DNA from 2 places in the Mesorhizobium sp. M0898 genome. Region 1 is predicted to be linked to the other one. Evidence: predicted binding sites of a transcription regulator. Region 1 holds the regulator's gene; the other holds the start of a gene.
The links. The regulator LexA, encoded in region 1, represses DNA repair genes until DNA is damaged. The targets are predictions, from matches to a motif close to TGTTCNNNNTGTGTTCNG.
Positions count from the first base shown of each region.

Region 2: a site for LexA is predicted at 5,439-5,456, ahead of dinB (DNA polymerase IV). Genes of this name have one in related genera too.

Region 1 covers NZ_JAMYOE010000001.1:71,705-78,998, reverse strand. The annotation lists gene NKH90_RS00410 (ComEC/Rec2 family competence protein) at 1-846, shown strand, start outside; gene lexA (transcriptional repressor LexA) at 840-1,574, opposite strand; gene kynU (kynureninase) at 2,022-3,269, shown strand; gene NKH90_RS00395 (hormone-sensitive lipase) at 3,363-4,193, shown strand; gene NKH90_RS00390 (molybdopterin molybdotransferase MoeA) at 4,201-5,406, opposite strand; gene moaC (cyclic pyranopterin monophosphate synthase MoaC) at 5,406-5,912, opposite strand; gene trpC (indole-3-glycerol phosphate synthase TrpC) at 5,915-6,727, opposite strand; gene trpD (anthranilate phosphoribosyltransferase) at 6,733-7,294, opposite strand, start outside.
Region 2 covers NZ_JAMYOE010000012.1:125,040-132,333, forward strand. The annotation lists gene NKH90_RS15910 (hypothetical protein) at 1-6, shown strand, start outside; gene NKH90_RS15915 (hypothetical protein) at 230-541, shown strand; gene NKH90_RS15920 (DUF6456 domain-containing protein) at 586-1,191, opposite strand; gene NKH90_RS15925 (high mobility group family protein) at 1,257-1,892, opposite strand; gene NKH90_RS15930 (hypothetical protein) at 1,962-2,360, opposite strand; gene NKH90_RS15935 (XRE family transcriptional regulator) at 2,443-3,138, shown strand; gene NKH90_RS15940 (hypothetical protein) at 3,358-3,657, opposite strand; gene NKH90_RS15945 (hypothetical protein) at 3,835-4,203, shown strand; gene NKH90_RS15950 (GNAT family N-acetyltransferase) at 4,272-4,730, shown strand; gene ybiA (riboflavin biosynthesis intermediates N-glycosidase) at 4,829-5,377, shown strand; gene dinB (DNA polymerase IV) at 5,509-6,750, shown strand; gene NKH90_RS15965 (hypothetical protein) at 6,919-7,294, shown strand, end outside.

The DNA.
Region 1 (7,294 bases):
CTCAGCGCGCTGGCGATGCCGTTCGGTGCGGATGGCCCTTTTCTCTATGTCATGGGCAAGGGGCTGACGGCGATGATCGCCCTGTCCGGGTGGATCTCGGAGCGCTCTCCGATCGATGCGGTCGGGCTGATTTCGCTGAGATCCGTCCTTCTGGTGACGATCGCCCTCGTCATTGCCAGCATGGCGACGACGTGGTTGCGGCTGGCGGCACTTCCTTTTGCGCTCGCCGGCTTGCTGACGGCAACGCAGACACGCATACCCGACGTATTGGTCTCGGAGGACGCACGGCTGGTCGCGCTGCCGATCGGCAGCGGTGAACTCGCGGTCAACCGGGCACGCCCGAATGAGTTCACCATCGACAACTGGAAACGCGCGCTCACATCAGAGGCTATCGTCGCGCCGGAAACACCTGGAAAGAACGACCCGCAATTCGACATTGCCGATCCGGCCGACCTACCGCCGGGCATGCCGTTCATTTGCACGGACGGCCTCTGCCTTGCCAGGCATCCATCCGGCGCGATCATCGCGCAAGCCAAGGACCGCGATACTGCGCGGCCAGCCTGCGCCTTTGCCAGCTTGATCGTCATCGACGACGCCACCGCCCATAACCCCTGCTACTACGACCGGCTGGTCCTCGTCGTCACCAAACGGCAACTGGCGCGCGCGGGAAGTGCCGCCGTCTATTTCGATCCACAAGCGGCAACACGCGCCGAGATCCGCTTCGCCGTCGAAAAATCATACCGGCCCTGGCACGTGCAGCGGAAATTTTCACGCGCGGCACGGGGCCTGCCGCCATACCGCCGGGCCGACAACCCCAAAGCCGGCGCCAAGGGCGGAGCTCAGTAGCGGCGGATCAGTCCGACGAGCTTGCCCTGCACCTTGACCCTGTCTGGTCCGAAGATGCGCGTCTCGTAGGCCGGATTGGCGGCTTCCAGGGCGATCGAGGCGCCCTTGCGGCGGAACCGCTTCAGCGTCGCTTCCTCCTCGTCGACCAGTGCCACCACGATCTCACCGGGGCTCGCCGTATCGGCATTGCGGATGATCACCGTGTCGCCGTCGAAAATGCCGGCCTCGATCATCGAATCGCCTTTGACCTCCAGCGCATAATGCTCGCCGCCCATGATCATATCCGGCGGCACCGAAATCGAATGCGTCTGGTGCTGGATGGCGTCGATCGGCACACCGGCAGCGATGCGGCCCATCACCGGGATCGAAACGGCGGCGACGACATCGTCGTCATTTCCGGCTGCGGGCACGCGCGACGATGTCGGCTTGCCTTGCCGAGGGGCGCCTTGCCCAAGACTGCCCTGGATGACACTCGGCGAGAACTTGCGTGCCGCATTGAGGCCGGGGGCGATCGAGTCAGGCAGGCGTAGCACCTCCAGCGCACGGGCCCGGTTGGGCAAACGGCGAATGAAGCCGCGCTCCTCCAGCGCCGTAATCAGCCGGTGGATTCCGGATTTGGAAGCCAGGTCGAGCGCTTCCTTCATCTCGTCGAATGAAGGCGGGATACCGCTTTCCTTCAACCTTTCGTGGATGAACATAAGCAGTTCGTGTTGTTTGCGTGTCAGCATAGCGACCCCCAACAGAATCAGAAAAACAAACCCAGAACAAACACTATCTGTTCCAGTTGTGTTCCGCAACTGTTTAAAGTTTAATGAATGCGTTAAGGCTCGGGAAACAAACGACGTCCCCTACCGGCGTACCGCATTTTCACCGCCGCGAGCCTCATCGCCTTGATTCTGCTTTCGTTTGCGCCCTTCTGGCCTCCTAGAAGGCGGCACTGGCATCGGCCGTCGGTCGGCAAAAGGCACGGAATTGAACCCGTATCGACTGTGCGGTTTGGTCAATGCACCGTGAACGAAACGAACTCAAAACGCCAACCTCGGGTTAAGTCCCGGTTTCCACCGCCTGGTCAGGCTGCTTCTCGCCGGTGGAGCCTTGCTGCGCGCAACCAAGTAATGGAAGAACAGTCGATGCGTGTCCGACGTTGCGTTGGATCTTGGGGGAGCAGACAAATCATGACAGGAATTCCCGATCTCGTGGCCATAAAGGCGATGGATGCCGCGGATCCGCTGCGCGCGATGCGCGACCGCTTTGTGTTGCCGCAAGGAGTGATCTATCTCGACGGCAATTCGCTAGGAGCTGCTTCACGTGCCGCTTTCGATGAACTGCACAAGGCCGCGACCGAAGAATGGTCGTATGATCTCATCCGCGCATGGAACACCGCCGGCTGGTTCAACATGCCGCTTGAACTTGGCGACCAGCTCGGGCGCCTGATCGGTGCCGCGGCCGGCCAGACGGTGGTCTGCGACACGACATCGGTCAACATCTACAAGCTGCTGCACGCCGCCATGGCCATGCGACCGGAGCGGCAGGTCATCGTCGCCGAGGGCGATAGTTTTCCGACGGACCTCTACATGGCTGAGGGTGTGGTTTCGACGCGAAAAGATACGCTGCTGCGCCTCTCGGGAGTCGACGCGCCGACCATCGAAGAGCTGATCGACGAACGCACCGCTGTGGTGCTGGTCAACCACGTCAACTATAAGTCGGGCGAACTGCGCGACATGCCGGCGCTGACGCGCAGGGCTCAGGAAGCCGGGGCGATGATCGTCTGGGATCTCTGCCACACCGCCGGCGCGATGCCAGTCGAACTCGACAAGGCAAACGCCGATTTTGCCGTTGGCTGCACCTACAAATATCTGAATGGCGGCCCGGGCGCGCCTGCCTTCATCTATGCGGCTGAGCGGCATCTTTCCGACATCCAGCAGCCGCTCACCGGCTGGTGGGGCCATGCACGGCCCTTCGCCTTCGAGCCAGGCTATGCGGCCGGCACCGGCATCCGCCGGTTTCTGTGCGGCACGCAGCCGGTCTTGTCGATGCGCACGCTGAAGGGCGCGCTCGACATCTGGAACGATGTCGACATGACGGCGGTGCGCAAGAAGAGCATCGCGCTGGCGGATCTGTTCATCGAGCTTGTCGAGGCAAAGTGCGGCACGTACGGGCTCACGCTCGAAAGCACGCGCGATGGGGAAAAACGCGGCAGCCAGATTTCATTCATGCATGAGCATGGCTACCAGGTCATGCGCGCGCTGATCGAACGTGGCGTGATCGGCGATTTTCGCGCGCCATCGACCATGCGCTTCGGCTTCACCCCGCTCTATATCGGCTATGCCGATGTCTGGCAGGCCGTCAAAGTGCTTGAGGACATCCTGCACACCGGTGCGTGGAAGGATGCGCGCTTCGCCATCAAAGCAGCTGTCACTTGAGATTGATGCAAGAGCTGGAATCGTGAGGCTGGCGACGACGCGCCGCGCGATGCTCACGGCTACGTTGCAAGGCCATGCCAGGGAGGGCGCAGGGTGTTCGAACGTCACATTGCCGATTGGGACAACGCCTATGCCAACGGCGCCAACATAGCCGGCAGCGATCGCTGGCCGGCGGCCTGGATCGAGCCCGCGCGGGTTTTCCGCGACGTGCTTTCGACCGAGGGCAGGGCGCGGCTCGACATGGCCTATGGCGACAACCCACGCAACCGGCTCGATCTTTTCCTGCCGGCCATCAAGCCCAAGGGACTCGTGGTGTTCGTTCATGGCGGCTACTGGATGGAATTCGACAAGAATTTCTGGTCGCATCTTGCCGCTGGCCCTGTTGATCGCGGCTATGCGGTGGCGATGCCGTCCTACACGCTCTGTCCGCAGATACGCATCGGCGGCATCGTCAAGGAAGTCGGCGCGGCGATCGGCAAGGCGGCGGCGATCGTTGCAGGGCCGCTGATGCTGACCGGGCACTCGGCCGGCGGCCATCTTGTTAGCCGGATGGTCACGGCGACGACGCCGCTGGCGCCCGAAGTCGTCCGGCGCGTTCGTCATGTGGTGTCGATCTCGGGGGTGCACGATTTGCGCCCGATCATGCGCACCGGCATGAACGAGACGCTGGCGATCGATGAGGCCGAGGCGCAGGCCGAAAGTCCGGTGCTGCTGCGCCCGATGGACAAGGCCCGCCTGACCTGCTGGGCCGGCGGCGGCGAGCGCGCCGAATTCCTGCGTCAGAGCGCGTTGCTGGCCAACATCTGGATCGGCCTGGGTACCGCGACCAGCTCGGTGGTCGAGCCTGACCGGCATCATTTCAACATCATCGACGGTTTGGCCGATCCAGACCATCCGCTGACCCGGACCTTGATTTCGGAGTGAGGCAGGTTCAGCGTAGCATCAGTACGTCGCAGGGGGAGCCCGCCGCCGCGGCAGGCGCGAACGGCGCGCGAACGATCAGCCCGTCGGCATCGGCCAGCATTTTCAGCATCGAGGAGTCCTGGATGCCGAACGGCGTCGCCACGAGCGTACCGGCGTCATCTATGACAACAGCCCGCAGATAATCTTGCCTGAGATCGTTGGCCGGCATGGCGGCACCGAGCCGTGCCCGACGTATATCCTGCTGAAAGGCGCGGCCGCCGAGCCGCGCCAGCAGCGGCTTCAGGAAGAGCTGAGTGCAGACCAGGCTTGCCACCGGATTGCCGGGCAGGCCGATGCAGCGAATGTCTCCCAGCCGCCCGAACATCAGTGGCTTGCCCGGCCGCATGGCGATCTTCCAGAAATCGAGCGTCATGCCTTGCCCGGTCAGCACCTCATGGACGAAGTCGTGGTCACCGACCGAGGCACCGCCCAGCGTGACGATGACGTTCGCGCCAGCCTTCACGGCCTTTTCAACCAGCGCAGCGATCGCCTCCCTGCGGTCCGGCGCGATGCCAAGGTCGAGCGCGCGTGCACCGACCGATTGTGCGGCAGCGGCGACACCATAGGCGTTGGAGGAGATGATCTGGTCGGGGCCAAGATCGCTGCCCGGCGGCAGTAATTCGTCGCCGGTGGCGATGATGGCGACCAGCGGCCGTTTGACCACGCGCACCTCGGGGTGATTGGCCGATGCCGCCAGCGACAAGGCCGCCGGGTCGAGCAGGCGGCCTTTGGGCAGCAGGACATCGCCCTTGGCGAAATCGAGCCCGAGGCGGCGGATGTTGCGCCCCTGCACCGTCCGTTCCGTCACTTCGACGCTGCCGCCACCGAGATCGCGGACGTTCTCCTGGATGACGATAGTGTCGGCGCCTTCGGGAAGCGGCGCGCCGGTAAAGATGCGCACGGCCTGCCGCTGCTGCACCGTTCCGGCAAAGCCGCGTCCGGCCGGCGCCATGCCGACCACCGAAAGCCTTGCCGGTACGGACGCGATATCGGCCGCCCGCACGGCATAGCCGTCCATGGCGGAGGCGTTGAACGGCGGCTGGGTGCGGAGCGCCACAACCGGCTCCGCCAGCACGCGGTCGGCGGCATCCAGCAGTGCGACGCGTTCGCCCGGCAGCGCTGCTGCGCCGTCCAGCAGGCGCTCGAGCGCCTCGGCAACTGGGACCAGCGCCATTATCGGCCTGCCTCGGTGGCCCCGTCTCCGGTGATCTTGTAGTCGCCGGATTTGCCGCCGGTCTTTTCAACCAGCCTTATGCCGGAGATGACCATGGCGCGGTCGACCGCCTTGGCCATGTCGTAGATGGTCAGGCAAGCGACCGAGACGGCACTCAGAGCCTCCATCTCAACGCCGGTCTTGCCGGTGACGCGGGTCAATGCTGTCACCTTCAGGCCGGGCAGCGCGGCGTCCGCCTCGATATCGACAGATATCCTGGTCAGCAGCAGCGGATGGCAAAGCGGGATCAGTTCATGCGTCTTCTTGGCCGCCATGATGCCGGCAATGCGCGCGGTGCCCAGCACGTCGCCCTTCTTGGCGTCGCCGGCGAGGATCATGTCCAGCGTCTCGGGCCGCATCGCGACAAAGCCTTCTGCGACTGCCGTGCGCACCGTCACAGCCTTGTCGCCGACATCGACCATGTTGGCTTCGCCCTGCGCGCCAAGATGGGTGAGGGTGGCCGCCATCCTCAAACGGCCTCTGCCGGCGCCTTGCCCGTCAACAGCAGGCGCGTTGCCGCGGCCACGTCCTGCTGGCGCATCAGGCTCTCGCCGACCAGGAAAGTCGCAATTCCGCTCTGCTCCAGCCGGCGGCAATCGTCGTGCGAAAAGATACCGCTCTCGCTGACCAGATGGCGGTCGGCCGGCACCATCGCTGCCAGCCGCTCCGAGGTCTGCAGGCTGGTTTCGAAGGTCCGGAGATTGCGGTTGTTGATACCGATCAGTCGCGACGACAGCTGCAGGGCGCGTTCCATTTCAGCCTCGTCATGCACTTCGACTAGCGCGTCCATGCCGAGCCCGAACGCTGTCGCTTCGAGTTCTCTTGCCAACGCGTCGTCGACGCTGGCCATGATGATCAGGATGGCATCGGCGCCCCATGCCCTGGCCTCGTAGACCTGATAGGGGTCGAACAGGAAATCCTTGCGCAGGGCAGGCAGCTCGACGGCAGCGCGCGCAGTGGTGAGGAATTCGGGCGCGCCTTGGAAGGAGGGTGCGTCGGTCAGCACCGAAAGGCAGGCGGCACCGCCCTTCGCATAGGCCCTGGCCAGCGCCGGCGGATCGAAATCGGCGCGGATCAGGCCTTTGGATGGGCTAGCCTTCTTGATTTCGGCAATCAGCGCGAACCTGCCGGATTTGCGCTTTGCTTCAAGGGCGGAAAGAAAGCCGCGCGGCGCGTCGGCATCCGTCGCCCGTGCCTTGATCTCAGCCAGCGGCACGCGCGCCTTGGCCGCCGTGATCTCGTCGCGCTTGTAAGCCTCGATCTTGCGCAGGATGTCGGACATGGTTTTTAACCGTTCGAAATCTCGATCAGCCTGTCGAGCACTTTCAGCGCGCGGCCGCTGTCGATGGCCTGCGCCGCCGTTACCATGCCGTCGGCGAGGGTCGTCGCTGTGCCGGCCACCACCAGCCCGGCGCCGGCATTCATCAGCACCGTATCGCGAAAGGCGCCGGCGGCGCCGCCCAGCATGTCGCGCAGTGCCTGGGCGTTGTGGGCGGCGTCGCCGCCGCGCAACTCGTCCTTGGTGTGCCGCTTCAGTCCGACGGCTTCCGGGGTCAGCGTAAAGCTGCGGATCTCGCCGCCGGCCAATTCGGCGACAAGTGTCTCGCCGGTGGTGGTGATCTCGTCATAGCCGTCGCCATGGACGATCCAGGCATGGTCGGCACCAAGTTCCTTCAACGTTTCTGCCACCGGCATGATCCATTCGGGCAGGAACACGCCGACCATCTGCCGTCTGACACTCGCCGGATTGGAAAGCGGCCCCAGCAGGTTGAAGATGGTGCGGGTTCCGAGCTCGACCCGGGTCGGGCCGACATGCTTCATCGCCGGGTGATGCGCCGGCGCGAACATG
Region 2 (7,294 bases), on a different contig from region 1:
CTGTAGGCAGACGTCGGCAAAAAACGGGACTGACGCGCGATTGCCGCTGTTTGATGAGAGGAGCGGCCACGCTGCGTCGACGATCCGACCCCGGCGCAGCCAGCGGCGTTTTCGCGCCAGCAGGCGCTAAACTTCGGGCTCGTCCGTTCGTTACATCTTGCCAATCTATGGAACGAGGCTGCCCCTCGGGGGTTTTTCTATTAGAGGGACGTTAAAGAAGGAGGTAGCTATGAAGAAGCTCCTGCTTGCCTCGGTGATCGCCATCGCATCGGCGGCTTCCGTGATCGGCCCGGCGAATGCCGGCGGCAGCGTCACGATCGGCATCGGCAACGGCTATGACGACGACGACTATTACTATCGCCACCATCGGTATTCCGATTACGACGATGAGTACGTTCCCCGTTACCGCTATGATGTCTATAACGAGGACTACGCGCCGCGCTACCGGTACCGGTACCACCGGCGCTGCCACACCGAAGTCATCAGGCACTGGCGTCATCACCACCGGATTATCGAAAGAATCCGTGTCTGCCGTCGTTGACGGATCGATCCGGCCGGTAGTGCCGGCCGGATCGGCGGGGCTTCTCACCTCGGCTTGCGCATCAGCATCATGCCGTAATGCACGGCCAATATGTCGAGCCCGATCTTGAGTAGTTTCACCACCACGTCGCGCGGCTCGCCGGCCTGTTCGGCCAGGCTCTTGACCGTTGCGTCGGCACAGCAGACCTTTTGCACGATGCCGGCGATCTCCCAGTGGGCAAGCGCCCTGGTGGCCTCGGCATGGTCGCGGCCGGCGGACAGGATGTGTTCGGCGACGCCGCTGCCGGTGCGGCCGCCGTCGACGCGCTCGGCCCAGGCCATCGGCTTGGCGGTTGCCTCGGACGAGTTGCGGAAATCCTGGCGGTAGCGCATGCCCGCCTCGCGCTGCTGGCGCGACAGCGAGGTGAGGCCGCTCAGCGGGTCCACGTTGCGCACCCGCACGATGCCGCCGGTCGCTGTGTGGCCGTCATTGGAGACCTCATAGAGGCGCGCTCCTTCCTGCGTCCCCTTCGCCAGCCGCTTGCGGCCGAACCGGTCGTCCTTCAGTGCGAAATCATGGCCGATCTCCTTGCGGATGCGCACCTGCTCGGCCTCGCCTTTCGGCAATCTCGGTGGCCTGGCTTTGACCTTTTGGGCGGTTTTGGTGCTCATCGGCTCGGTCCTCCTGGGTTTTGGTCGTCGGGCTCTGGCTAACTTCCAGCCTCATTGCAGCGGGCTCAAATCGCTTCGGCCGGCAGCGTGCGCAGGAAGCGCGCCGCGTGATAGGCGCAGTAGCTTTTCGATGGGTTCGTGCGCATTCCGCAGCACAGCATGTCCAAACCTGGCCGGCTGCCGGGAGCGTCGTTTTCCGCATCCTCCTGCAGCGTCGTATCGAGCGGCGCGCGGCAGCGCTCGAACAGGCAATCGATGAAGCGCATGGCGCCGAAATGCGGCTGGCGACCGCCGGCGGCGATCGGGCGCGGCGCCGGCATTTCGAGCGGCGCGCCGTCGGTCCCGGTGATCCGAGCCGGACCCGGCTGCCAGGCCGGCGGCGCCAGCCTGGCCGACAGCCTTGCCGGGCGGCAGCGTGGCTCGGCCTTCGGAGCCGACTCCGCTTGATCAGCAGTGCTTGATGGCTCAGGCGCCGAAATTCCGAGCCGGCCCCCAGAGCGTCCGCCACACCAGCCCTTGGATCTGGCAAGGCCGATGGTGCGCAAACGGGCGGTGCGGTGGACGATGCCGATGATGGCTGCACGCGAGGCCGGGCGGCCGCGCAGCGCGGTCAACCGGGTGGCGATCTTCGCGGCCGACAGTCCGCCCATCAGCCAGTTCTCGATTTGTTCCAGTTCCGAGGCGGAATAGCGGGCGGCCATGATGTTTCATTCCCTGCAAAAATGGTTGTGTGCGGCGCCGGCTTTGCCGGCCTCAGGCTCGAAGGCCGGTCAGCCTTCGCGTGGTCTGCTGCGATCGAGCTTCATCTCGGCCGCCTGCCTTGTTGCGCCGGACACTGCCTTGCCCGTCCGCTCGTCGAAGGCGATGACCGTGCCGTCTTCGGTGCGGATGCAGGAAACCGCGGCTTCCGCATTGCCGGCCGGCAGGCAATTCGTGGCCGGAGCCGTGAGGGGAACGGCTCCGGCCGTTCCGGCCGGTTGGGCTGCCGGATCCGAGGCGCGAGCCTCGGGCATCGTCCCGGCCGGGGAGGAGGACAGCCGCGACGAGGGGGACAGGGTTGGCACATGCATGGCCCCGGCGATCGGTTGCGCTACCGCCTCCAGGCGAGCGCTGCCGGCGCGCTGAACGGCGGATTCAAGGACCGAAAGCTGGCGAAGCGACTTGTGCATGCCTACATAAGAGCATAACTCAAATCATAATGCAAGCGATTCTTGCATAGACGAAACCGAATCTTATGCCTCAGATGGAGCCATGGCGAAAACTGCACTGTCGATCAAGGTCGGAGCGGCGATCCGCCGGGCGCGCAAGCAGCGCGGCCTGGTGATGCGTCACATTGCCGAGCACAACGACACCGACGTCGCTGCCGTCGGCAATTGGGAGACCGGGCGCAACCTGCCCAAGACCGAGAACCTTTTGAAGACCGCCGCTTTCCTGCGCGTCGACCCGGTGGCGCTCGGCAAGGGCGAGGTCGTTTTCCTCGAAGATGCCGGACCGGTCGCCGATGCCGAGATCGTCACCGATCCCGGCCCCCTGCCCGCCGGGCCGATGGACATCCAGCTTCTCGGCACCGCCGTCGGCGGCGACGATGGCGACTTCACCTTCAACGGCCAGCCGGCCGGCTATGTCCAGCGGCCGCCGGGGATCCGGCATCTGCGCAATGTGTTTGCGCTGCACGTGCTGAGCGATTCGATGGTGCCGCGCTACGAGCCCGGCGAGATGATCTATTGCGGCGGCCGCGAAGCGTTGCCCGGCGACCATGTGGTGATCGAGACCCTGCCCGAGGAGAACGAGCAAAACGGCAAAGCCTTCATCAAGAAGCTGGTCAAGCGCACCGCCGCCGAGCTGATCGTCGAACAGTACAACCCGCCCAAGACGCTGTCCTTCAACCGCTACGCCATCAAGAACGTCTTCCGCGTCATCCCGCTCAAGGAACTGCTGGGGTATTGAGGCTTGTTGCCTTCTCCCCTTGTGGGAGAAGGTGGATCGGCGCACAGCGCGAGCCGGATGAGGTGTGCTGGAAGGAACGCGGCGGAGGAAATGTAGAAGCGATTTTTAAGCACTTACGCCATCAAGGTAGCGATCCGTCCAACACCCCTCATCCGACCGAGCTTCGCTCGGCCACCTTCTCCCACAAGGGGAGAAGGGAAGAGCAGCACGCCCGCCCCCTCAAGCCCGCCTCGACTGCAGCTCTCGACCGTTGAGCAGGCGCGCCTCGGCGCGGGTCCGTTGCCGGTCGTCGATGAAGGCGGCCTGGATCGAGACGGCGGCGCCCGGCAGGCCGTCGGCCCGGCAGGCCTTGCAGATCAGGCGCCCCGAAAGTGCGGCCAGCGGTGTCTCCGGCCTCACCCCATGCCGCTTGAGCTCGGCCGGCTTCCACCACCTGTTACGGCCGCAGTCGATGCATTCGACGGCAATCGAGACAACATCGGCGATCGTCGCTTCCTTGCCTGCCAATGCCATGGTCATCCCCATCGTTGTTCCTGCTTTGTTCGCAACATTATCGGTTTTTGGAGCGGAGTCGAGTCGGTTCCGCTTACATCAACGTGAAAGTTTCACTTGTTCAATTATTTGAGTTATGCTTATACGTGGCGAGGACTGGAATCGGCGCGAGCAACAGAACCGCGGCCGGCCGGCAGCAAGGGAATGACGATGGACCCAGCCCAGTTCGCCCATGCCTGCGGCTATAGCGGCGACAGCCCGGCCATGCTTGCCGCTTTCGCGGCCATCCGCCAGGACGGCATCCGCAAGGCACGCCAGGGTCATCGCCAGCGCAAGGCGGCGATCGACCGGATGAAGCCGAGCCGCGCTCTGTTCCTGGCGGCGATCCGCCCGGCGCAGTCAGCCGAGGAGGCACTCGAGGATGTCGCCCGCTTCCTGTCGATGTTCCGCAACATGCCGCACTGGCGACAGGAAAGGCGCGCCGCCGACCTCACCCGCGCCAGGCAGCAGCACCTCTTCGCCCGCTTCTTCCGCCGCTACGGCCACCGCCTCTGGGCGCTCGAGGCGACCTGAAGGCGCGCGGGCCTCCCTGTCAAAACGGATATTGCGATCGCCGACACCGCGCCGTATGTCTCCACGCGATGAGTGAGATCGAATTCCGTCGCGCGCAGGCGCCCGACCTGCCGGCGATCGTTGCAATGCTTGCCGACGATGTGCTCGGCGCAGACCGGGAAGACCCGTCCACGCCGCTTGCGCCATCCTATCTCGATGCCTTCAGCGCAATCGATACCGATCCCAACCAGTTGCTGGCCGTCGCCGTCAACGCCGGGCAAGTGGTCGGAACACTGCAGCTCAGCTTCCTTCCAGGCATTTCGAGAAAAGGTGCCTGGCGCGGCCAGATCGAAGGCGTTCGCGTCGCCCGGCAATGGCGCTCGCGCGGCGTCGGCAAGCTGATGATCGAATGGGCGATTGAAACATGCCGTTCGCGCAATTGCAGCTTCGTCCAGCTCACCACGGACAAAGGTCGACGGGAGGCGCACGCTTTCTACGAGCGCCTCGGCTTCACCGCCAGTCATCTCGGCTACAAGATGGCGCTGTAGATCAGCATTTCATCGCATTCAGCGCCCACCGCTCATCTTCGCTACCCACTATGGATGGAGCATTGACAAGCCGGCCTTTCGCCCTGCTCCATCCGCCCATGATTTACGACCGAACCTGGCTTGAGAAAACCTTTCGCGCAAAGCCCCGGCAGAAGTTCCTGTTCTTCTGGGGCCATCAGCCGTCTAAGGACGGCCGAATAACCACGTCGTGCTTCAGCCAGTGGTGGCATGCGCCCTTTACCGTCGATGGCTTGAGCTATCCGACTGCCGAACACTGGATGATGGCCGAGAAGGCACGACTGTTCGGTGATGTTCCGACGGCAACACAAATCCTCAGGGCGGCGAGCCCCAAGCAGGCAAAGCAGCTTGGCCGCCAGGTGAGCGGCTTCGATGGCACCAAATGGGATGCAGACAAATATCGCATCGTCAGTGAAGGGAGCTTTCAGAAGTTCCGTCAGAACGCGGCGCTGCGCGAATATCTGTTGTCGACGCATGACCGGGTGCTGGTCGAGGCGAGCCCTGTCGACCGGGTGTGGGGTATCGGCCTTGCGGCGGATGACGAGAGGGCGGTGAACCCGCTGCTGTGGCGTGGCGAGAACCTGTTGGGATTCGCGCTGATGCAGGCCCGCGATCGGTTGCGCGGCTGAACATTTGCCGCGCGCTCGTCATCTGCGGCAGCCTCCGCGCTGCTTGACAATCCACCCAAAATGTTCTCTTTATGTTCTCATCACAACTCGAGACAATGCGGCGTTCGAACCGCCGCGGGCGAACGGGCCGGATGGAAGCCAACATCCTCCACGCGGATCTGGATGCCTTCTATGCCTCGGTCGAACAGTTGCTCGACCCGGCCTTGCGCGGCAAGCCGATTGCCGTCGGCGGCGGGGTAGTGCTTGCCGCATCCTATGAAGCCAAGGCGTTCGGCGTGCGCGGCGGTATGCCGGGACGGCGGGCGCGGGAACTCTGCCCGCAACTCGTCTTCGTCGGCGGCCATTTCAAGGACTATCAGCGGCTGGGCGATGCGGCAATCAAGGTGCTTGGCGATTTCACGCCGGTGGTCGAGCGCATTTCGATCGACGAGGCCTTTGCCGACGTCGCCGGCTGCACCCATTTGTTCGGCTCGCCGGCCGAGATCGCCGGCAAGATCCGCCGCCGCGTGCGGGCCGAGCTCGGCCTGCCGATCTCGGTCGGCGTAGCCCGCACCAAGCATCTGGCCAAGATTGCCTCACAGGTCGCAAAACCGGACGGGCTGGTGGTGGTCGATCCGCGCCACGAGCTGGAGTTCCTGCACCACCTGCCGGTCGAGCTGATGTGGGGCGTCGGCCCGGTCACCAGGCAGCGGCTGGCCGGCATCGGCGTCAACACCATCGGCGAGCTGGCGAAGACCAATGGTGGGGCGCTTGAGCGCCTGCTCGGGTCGGCGGCGGGAGAGAAACTCAACGCGCTGGCGTGGAACCGCGATCCGCGCAAGCTCGAGACGCAGCGCCGGGCGCGCTCGGCGGGTGCGCAGTCGGCGCTTGGCCGAAAACCGGCCGACGAGGAAGTCTTCGTGCCCGCTTTGCTGCATCTGGCCGACAGGGTCGCCACAAGATTGCGGGCGAAATCCCGGCCCGGCCGCACGGTGACGGTTCGCGTCCGCTTTGCCGATTTGCGCTCGGTGACGCGCTCGATCACGCTCGACCAGCCGATATCGGCAACCGCCATGCTGGCCGAGATCGCCGAGGCGCTGGTGCGCAAGGTGCTCATCGACCATCCGCACGAAAAGACAATCTCGCTGCTGGCGATCGCCGTATCGCATCTGGAGCAGCATGCCGGCCTGCAACTGGAACTGCCGCTCGGGCTCGACGACGATCGCCGCCGCCCCGGCACCAGCAAGGGCGCGGCGCGCTGGACCGCGGATCGCGCCGTCGACAAGATCCGCGACCGCTTCGGCTGGGAGGCGGTCGGCTACGCCTCGGTCGCCCTCGGACTGCGGCGATCGGTTCCCGACGCGTTTCGCGAGCTGGCCGAAAAGGAATTGTGAGCCTCGATTACACTTTGGTTGCCAAGTCGCCGGAATGAGGTTGAAGGCTGCGGACTTGTGAATTTATCTTCGGTCCAGTTGGTCGTGCACCGGTTTGGGTATCAGCCAGACAGGGTAGCACCCGCTCGCAAATCCTTCCGCCTTCACCTCGAACGACAGGAGATCGGCATGGGACAGAACGCCGGATATTTCGCACTCATCGTTGCCGGACTGGTGACCAATGCAACGACGCTGGCCAAGCCGCTCAACCCGGATCGGGCGATTCCATCCCTGGGCGATATCAACTCGCCGCTGGCCAGCCCGCTATTCAAGCAGGTCAAGGCCGGGCCGCTGGAGATAAAGCTTGAGGAAACCACGCTTGCCGATGTCGAAAAAGCCTTCGGCGGAGCGATGCACGATGAAGGTGACGCCGGAGATTCACGCCACTGGCTTTGCTATGCCGGCCCCGACGCCGGCGGATCGCCGTCGATCTTCTGGTTCGTATCCGGCGAGATGGGTGGCTCCGACGACGGTGTCCTGTCCGTCGCCCTGCAGCCGAACACGG